DNA from 2 places in the Pseudoalteromonas sp. J2K-J031 genome. Region 2 is predicted to be linked to the other one. Evidence: predicted binding sites of a transcription regulator. Region 2 holds the regulator's gene; the other holds the start of a gene.

Region 1 (4,396 bases), 560 kb from region 2:
AAAATGCGGGTAGAGAATTAGGTAAGAAATCAGGCTGCTTCGCCTTGCTCAATCATTTTTTAAATAAAGTGTTTGAACTCGGAGGTACATACGAAGCAGCCTAGGGCCCCCGATACTGTTATCGTTGGCAGCTTTGCAATCATAGGATTATCCCTTAGACCAACAGCTTTGCGTCCTTAGTTTTCACTAAGTTTGCCCTTTACGAACTATGACAGTTCATTTTTGAGTTTAGCTGCATAATTGATACCTGTCATTAAGGTGGCTAAAGAGTTTTTTAGTTTGTTGTACATTTATCTGTGCGGCATAATTCGGTGCAGCTATTAAGTAAAATGATTAAATGGATGTCGTCGGAATGTTAAATGAATTTATTAGTTAAAAAGTTATTACTCGAATTTCGAGTTCATATTGAAAAAGTAAGTTGGGCCTTTGTTATTGCAGCAGTGTTTACGCATTTGTTACTTACTTGGTGCGTACTTTTTTTGGCTGGAGAGGCAAAATTAGTCGATCTTCATCATTATTTGTATTACTACATTGTCACCACTTCAACAGTCGGTTATGGTGACTTAAGCCCAAGCACTGATTTGGGTAAGTGGTTTGTGGCAATCGTTCAGATACCTTTTGGCTTGGCACTTTTTGGTGTGTTACTGGGTAAAACAGGTCAAACAATTACGGATAAAATAAAACGTTCTATGACAGGTGAAAATAGTTTTAATCATTATATAGGCCATATCATTATTTTTGGATGGCATGAAAAACGGACAAGTAAAATTATTGAGCATATTTTGGCTGATAATAAACGTGTTGCACGACGAATTTTACTTGCAGTAACAGATGATATTCAGCATCCTTTTGCCACAAACCCACATGTCGATTTTGTTAAGTTAATTAGTTATACCGACCTTGAGCAATTGCAGCGCGTTGCGATTGCGCAAGCCGATAAAATTATTGTTGACGGTAAAGATGATGACCAAACTTTTACAACTTCGTTACGTATTAGCAAGTTAGTAAAAGCGGACTGTCATATTAGTGCGTATTTTAATGACGATAGTAAAATTGAGATGCTGCGAGATCATTGTGGCAATGTTGAATGCAGCAGCTCTAAATCAGCTGAAATGCTGGTGCGGGCAATGCAAGATCCTGGCTCAAGTCGTGTGCATGAAGAGTTACTTTCAACGCTATATGGGGATACTCAATTTAGTTTGGTTGTGCCTCAAGGTGTGGCTGAATTGGTTTTCTCAAAAATATTCCACGTGTTTAAAGATCGTCACAATGCAATCGTATTGGGTGTTGCACGCTCAAGGATTGGTGATGAGTTAGAACTAAATCCACCACTGGATTATTGTGTAAAAGCAGGAGATGTATTGCATTACATTGCTGCTGAGCGCGTATTAACAACTGAAGTTGAGTGGTTGGTATTAGCAAAGTAAAAATTAAATATAATTGAACCTAACTTAACGGATCTTTAATGTTGGGTTTAGGTTCACCTCGCCTTCGTAATCAATGGTTGCTACTACATTGTCACAAATAGCGATGGCTAAATGAGTGCCATCTGACGCGCGTGTAAACGCAAGTTGATAACCATATTGATTGAGTTTATTTAATGCTAGCTTTTGCGCTAACGTTAATAAGTGCCAAAAAGCCTCAAGATCGGGGTTAGTTAAGCGACGCTCATCATCAAACTGTTGATTTTCTGATTTTAAAAGTACAGACATGTTCTTCCCAAATTAGTTACTCAAGGTTAATTTTATTTTTATCTACCAGCGCTGTCTAGTTTATTTTCTTATAGCACAAGGTGGATTGGTATTAATATCGCCTTCTGCATCAACGGTAATATAGTGTTCATCCAGTACTAAATAGGCCAGAGAATTGCTTATGGTAATGCGAATAAAGGCCAGATTATAGCCATAACGATAAAGTTCGGTAATTGATGCTTGTTGTGCCATTGAAAGCAACGGCCAGTTTTCGTTATCTGTTAGCTCCTTCATGCGCCGCTCTATTGTCATAATTCATCATTTTTTAAAAGCTGTTCTCGTTAGTTTAGTTAACATTAGCGGTTTGGCTATAAGTATTGATAATGTGCAGCCATTGCGAGTCAGTCACCGGCATAACAGATAGACGACAGCCTTTTTGCGTGAGGACAAAATCAGTGAGATTCGAGTCAGCTTTTAACTGTGTTAACGAAATTGGGCGTTTAAATTGTTCAACAAATTTAACGCTCACTTGTAACCAACGTGGAGAGTCGGGTGAGGATTTTTTATCAAAATACTCGCTGTTTAGGTCAAATTGGCTTGGATCAGTATGGGCTGTTTTTACGATAGTGGCAACGCCTACAATTGCAGGTTGTTTGCAGCTTGAATGATAAATAAACACTAAATCACCTAATTTAACACCATCACGTAAAAAGTTGCGGGCTTGGTAATTGCGCACGCCTTCCCAATCGGCGATATTTTTGGTCTCTAAGTCATTAATAGAAAAAACATCGGGTTCGGTTTTAAACAGCCAATAAGCCACAAGAGATCCTTAAATAGAGTATTTTCACTAAATTTAGTGGCAGCATGTTACTGCAAGTTGATATAGTGACTTTATCATGAGTCAGCCTATGAAAGAATGTGCAATGAGCCAAGTATTAGATGATCTGCTCGCGTTATTGAAATTAGAAACCATTGAGCAAGGTATTTATCGAGGACCGAGCCAAGACCTCGGATTTAAAGCTGTGTTTGGTGGCCAAGTTATGGGGCAGGCTTTATCTGCTGCTAAAGAAACAGTGCCTGAAGAGCGAAAGGTGCATTCACTTCATTCGTATTTTTTACGCCCAGGCGATGTTACTAAACCTATCGTATATGATGTCGAAACCATTCGTGATGGCAAAAGCTTTAGTACTCGACGTGTCAGCGCTATTCAATACGGTAAACCTATCTTTTATATGACCGCATCTTTTCATTGTGATGAACCGGGAGTCACTCATCAAGCGCCGATGCCTAATGTACCGGGTCCAGAACAGCTGCGGTCATCATTGGATTTTTATCGTGAAAATGCGCATTTAATCCCTGAAAGTATTCGAAATAAAATTATTTGTGAAAAACCGATAGAGATGCGTCCGGTGAATTTTCAAAATCCATTTAAACCAGAGGTAACTCATCCTGAGCGTTATGTGTGGTTTAAAGCCAATGGTGAAATGCCTGATGACTTGCGAGTTCATAAATATTTATTGGCGTATGCCTCTGATTTTGAGTTTTTACCTACCGCATTGCAGCCTCATGGCTTGTCATTTTTACAGCCTAATATGCAAGTCGCTACAATTGACCATGCGATGTGGTTTCATCGTGAATTTCGAATGGATGATTGGATTTTGTATGCTGTTGATAGCCCATCAGCCAGTGGTGGTCGTGGTTTAGTGCGCGGGCAATTTTTTAATCAGCAAGGTCAGCTTATCGCTTCTACGATGCAAGAGGGTGTGATCCGAAGTTATCCTGAAAGTTAGTTTTTTATAAGCCCAACACGATTCAGTGGTGGGCTTTTTATTAGCGTAATAAGTAAAAAATGCTCAAGCCTGCCAGTGATGTGAAATAAATATTCTTGGTGCGAGCCGCAACTGCGATAGCCACAAGTGCTGCGGGAATATACGGGTTATGCCAGTCAAGTTTCAATTCTCCTTTTTCTAGCAGCACGATTGGCACCCAAATCGCGGTAAGCACAGCGGGTGCGCTATAACTTAAAAATTGCTGTAGCTTCGGCCCAACAGAAAAAGGGAGTTTATGGTGTAAAAATAAATAGCGGCTACTGAAGGTTACGCAGGCCATTAAAATAATTGTGGTTAGCATTATATTTCCTTTCGTTTGCGTATTAATTTTTCACTGGCATAACCGGCACTCATTGCAAGTAGTGCTGCGCCCACTAGCCACAACTCAAAGCCAATCGCTTTAAACCAAGTCGCAAACACCCCAGCGGTACAGACAGTAATAAAAATAGGCCAGTTTTTTATACCTGGGATCACTAACGCAATAAATGTTGTCGCAATGGCAAAATCAAGTCCCATATTTGTTAGGTCGGGTAATAGTGAGCCCGCAATAATGCCCAGTAGTGTCCAGATATTCCAACAGATATAAAAACTAAAGCCGGCACTGAGGGCATAAATTAGCCTGATTTTAGATTGATACGCTTTGGGGTGGTGTGAAAAAGCAAATAGTTCATCGGTTAATACAAAACTGATAGGTAATCGCCAGCGTAGTGGTTGGGCAATGATTTTATGACGAATACTTAAGCCATATAAAAAATGGCGCGAGCTGATAATAAACGTAGTAAACAATATGGTGATAAGCGGTGTATTTTGGCTGATTAACTCAATGGCAACCAGTTGGGCAGATCCTGCAAACACCAGCAATGACATCAGTTGTGT
Region 2 (4,396 bases):
AATAAGCTGCCGCCATAATTGAAAAAACAGCCCCTGTAACTAAAACATAGTGAAAATGCGCAACTACAAAATAAGTATCGTGATACTGAAAGTCCGCAGGTGTAATTGCGAGCATCAATCCAGAGAAACCACCTATGGTAAACAACACAATAAAGGCCACACTAAACAACATCGGCACTTCAAAGCTAATTGAACCTCGCCACATAGTGGCAACCCAATTAAATACTTTTACACCTGTCGGAACGGAAATTAGCATAGTGCTATACATAAAAAATAATTCACCAGCCAGTGGCATGCCAGTGGTAAACATGTGATGAGCCCACACAATAAAAGATAGAAATGCGATCGAACCAGTTGCATAAACCATTGATGCATAGCCAAATAATGGTTTTCTAGAGAAGGTTGGTACAATAGAAGAGATAATGCCAAAGGCTGGCAAGATCATGATATAAACTTCAGGATGCCCAAAGAACCAAAAAATATGCTGGAACATAACAGGATCACCCCCTCCCATTGCATTAAAGAAACTAGTGCCGAAATATTTATCAGTCAGAACCATTGTAACGGCACCAGCCAATACTGGCATTACAGCTATGAGTAAAAAAGCAGTGATCAACCATGTCCATACAAATAGGGGGAGTTTCATCCAAGTCATGCCTGGAGCGCGTAAATTGACAATCGTTACAATGACATTAATCGCGCCCATAATTGAACTAATGCCCATTATATGGATAGCAAAAACAAAAAAAGCAGTATTATCATTACTATAGGTAGTTGAAAGCGGGGCATAGAAAGTCCAACCGAAATTTGGGCCACCTCCTTCCATAAACAGTGACATTAATAAAATAGTAAAAGCAAAAGGAAGAATCCAAAAACTCCAATTGTTCATTCTAGGCAGCGCCATATCAGGTGCGCCAATCATCATGGGGATCATCCAGTTAGCTAAACCAGTGAAAGCAGGCATCACTGCACCAAAAACCATAATAAGACCATGAACAGTCGTCATTTGATTAAAAAAGTTAGGATCAACTAACTGTAAACCAGGCTGAAAAAGCTCAGCACGGATCACCATAGCCATTGCACCACCAATTAAAAACATCAATAAAGAAAATAATAAATAGAGCGTGCCAATGTCTTTATGATTTGTAGTAAACAGCCAACGTTTTATTCCTGATGGGGAATGTGAGGTGTCTTCATGATTATGCGCGATTGTAGTCATTATTATTTTTCCTCAATTCTGCTTTGCACATCACTGGGTTGTATTACATCACCCGTATTGTTATCCCATGCATTACGTTCATATGTAATAACAGCTGCAAGTTGCTTAAGTGAAAGTTGCTTTAAATAAGATTGCATTGACGTACCCGACTTACCATGAATAACTATATCGATATGATCATTAATTTCACCAGTAGCAATAGGGCTGCCCTTGAGCGCAGGAAAAACACCGCCTAATCCCATACCTGTTGGTTGATGACAAGCTGCACAATTGGCGATATATACTTGTTCACCCAAAGTCATAAGCTCATCTTTGCTAAGTGTTTGGCTAAGTGAAGCTTGCTCTGCAGCGTTTTGATTTTCTTTTTCATCTTTTACAGAAACTAACCAAGCATCAAATTCATCTGGTGATTTAGCATCCACAACTATTGGCATAAAACCATGATCTTTTCCGCATAGCTCAGCACATTGACCTCTATATATGCCTGGCTCATTAACTCGTGTCCATGCCTCATTAATAAACCCAGGGTTGGCATCTTTTTTTACAGCAAAAGCAGGAACCCACCATGAATGGATAACATCATCGGAGGTCATTAGAAATCTAACTTTTCGGTCTGTAGGAATAACAAGCGGTTTATCAACCTCAAGTAAGTAATTACTGTCTTTTTCTGAGCGGTTATGAATTTGGTCTTGCGAAGTAGAAAGTATTGAATAGAAACCAATATCATGAGAAAGATATTCATAATGCCATTTCCATTGTGAACCCGTAATTTTGATTGTTAGATCTGCCTTACTCGTATCCTCCATAGCAATTAATGTTTTAGTTGCTGGGATTGCCATACCAATCAATATTACAAAAGGAATGGCAGTCCACAGAATTTCGACTTTAGTGCTCTCATGAAATTGAGCTGCAATCGCCCCTTTTGATTTGCGGTGACGAAGTAACGCCCAAAACATAACAGCAAAAACAATCACTCCTATAACACAGCATATAATGAAAATTGTCATATGCAGGTTGTAAACGTTTTCGCTTATGTCAGTCACACCTGTGGTCATATTGTATTTGGAATCAGCCAATACATTAAATGGCGACAAAGACATAAGGAAAAAGGACATAAAGACCTTTCTCATGCGGTACTCCCTTATCAAGTTGTAAGCACAACGAAAATTACGATACGACATGTAATTTCATTATTATTATTTATTAATATTTTATAATTTTTTTAAATGAGGTATTAAAAAACTAGGCAAGGAATTGAGAAAGGGCAAGCAATAATGATAATAAGATGTTAAATATAAGTTTTATAGACAAAAGCTAAATAAAAAATGAACTTGATTGCTAACAAAAGTATCAGCAATCAACAGAAGTTACATAAAATCAGAATTTCGAATCACACCTACTGCAAGCCCTTCAATATCAAGCATTTCTTTAGATAGGTCCACTATTATGGGGTTAAATTCATCATTTTCAGCATGAAGATAAACTTTACGACCTTTTTGCTCAAAGCGCTTAACAGTTACATCATCACCAACTCGAGCAACAACAACTTGCCCATTACGTGCAACGGTCGCACGATGTACAGCAAGTAGATCGCCATCCATAATTCCAATATCTTTCATACTCATACCATGCACTCGTAACAAAAAATCAGCCGCGGGTTTAAAAAGAGATGGGTCTACATGATAATGACTTTCAATATGTTCTTGCGCCAGTATTGGCTCCCCAGCTGCAACACGGCCAATTAGAGGTAAACCCAATTGTTCAGGTGCTTCATCCTCAATTAATTTTAAGCCTCGACTTGCACCGGGTACCATTTCAATAAAGCCTTTTTTAGCTAAAGCCTTTAAATGTTCCTCAGCTGCATTGGCACTTTTAAACCCGAGCGTGTTAGCTATCTCAGCGCGAGTGGGAGGCATACCAGTATCTTTAATAAATACTTTAATTAACTCAAGAATTTGAGCTTGTCTACTTGTTAATGGCCTCATAATCAAGGACTCCACCATAAAATGAATACTGTGATTATATACAGCTTAATGTAAATGGCAAACATATACAATTATAAAGTCGATTATTGATCGATAAGATGAAATACAAATAGGCTATAATTCAACCAAAATTAAATAAAAACATAAAATGTAACTTAACTCTGATAATTTAAAACGCACATAGCAAAAAACCCGCTGCATTGCTGCAACGGGTTTCTCTTATTAGGAGCCTGGCGATGTCCTACTCTCACATGGGTAACCCCACACTACCATCGGCGCTGTTTCGTTTCACTACTGAGTTCGGAATGGGATCAGGTGGGTCCAAAACGCTATTGTCACCAAGCAAAATTTTGTCTGGAACAAAATTTAACGCACTTTAGTGCGGCCCGTTAGGGTCAACGCCATGGAAGGTGTTGATAAATTCAGAACCATAAATTCGGAAGGCTGATATTCAATTTGTCTACTTCAGTGCTATCTAACTTCTTGCTATTCATCAGTGCTTCATACAAACCACTTTGGCGTTGTATGGTTAAGCCTCACGGGTAATTAGTATTGGTTAGCTTAACGCCTCACAGCGCTTCCACACCCAACCTATCAACGTTGTAGTCTCCAACGGCCCTTCAGAGAGCTTATAGCTCTAGTGAGAACTCATCTCGAGGCTCGCTTCGCGCTTAGATGCTTTCAGCGCTTATCGATTCCGAACGTAGCTACCGGGCAGTGCCATTGGCATGACAACCCGAACACCAGCGGTTCGTTCACTCCGGTCCTCTCGTACTAGGAGCAACCCCTCTCAATTCTCAAACGCCCACGGCAGATAGGGACCGAACTGTCTCACGACGTTCTAAACCCAGCTCGCGTACCACTTTAAATGGCGAACAGCCATACCCTTGGGACCGACTTCAGCCCCAGGATGTGATGAGCCGACATCGAGGTGCCAAACACCGCCGTCGATATGAACTCTTGGGCGGTATCAGCCTGTTATCCCCGGAGTACCTTTTATCCGTTGAGCGATGGCCCTTCCATTCAGAACCACCGGATCACTATGACCTACTTTCGTACCTGCTCGACTTGTCCGTCTCGCAGTTAAGCTTGCTTCTACCATTACACTAACCGTACGATGTCCGACCGTACTTAGCAAACCTTCGTGCTCCTCCGTTACTCTTTAGGAGGAGACCGCCCCAGTCAAACTACC

The links. The regulator LexA, encoded in region 2, represses DNA repair genes until DNA is damaged. The targets are predictions, from matches to a motif close to TACTGTATNNNNATACAGTA.
Region 1: AC3KZC_RS16345 (EVE domain-containing protein) is a predicted target of LexA. The motif match lies at 2,560-2,579, and genes of this name have one in related genera.

The regions. Positions count from the first base shown of each region.
Region 1 is NZ_CM200279.1:3,579,297-3,583,692, reverse strand. Features, by position in the region: gene AC3KZC_RS16365 (DUF885 domain-containing protein) at 1-21, shown strand, start outside; cyclic di-GMP riboswitch class I at 124-207, opposite strand; gene AC3KZC_RS16360 (potassium channel family protein) at 360-1,427, shown strand; gene AC3KZC_RS16355 (hypothetical protein) at 1,452-1,712, opposite strand; gene AC3KZC_RS16350 (hypothetical protein) at 1,773-1,985, opposite strand; gene AC3KZC_RS16345 (EVE domain-containing protein) at 2,038-2,511, opposite strand; gene tesB (acyl-CoA thioesterase II) at 2,615-3,481, shown strand; gene AC3KZC_RS16335 (branched-chain amino acid transport AzlD family protein) at 3,522-3,821, opposite strand; gene AC3KZC_RS16330 (AzlC family ABC transporter permease) at 3,821-4,396, opposite strand, start outside.
Region 2 is NZ_CM200279.1:319,817-324,212, reverse strand. Features, by position in the region: gene ctaD (cytochrome c oxidase subunit I) at 1-1,219, opposite strand, end outside; gene coxB (cytochrome c oxidase subunit II) at 1,222-2,349, opposite strand; gene lexA (transcriptional repressor LexA) at 2,587-3,204, opposite strand; rRNA gene rrf (5S ribosomal RNA) at 3,433-3,547, opposite strand; rRNA gene AC3KZC_RS01485 (23S ribosomal RNA) at 3,730-4,396, opposite strand, start outside.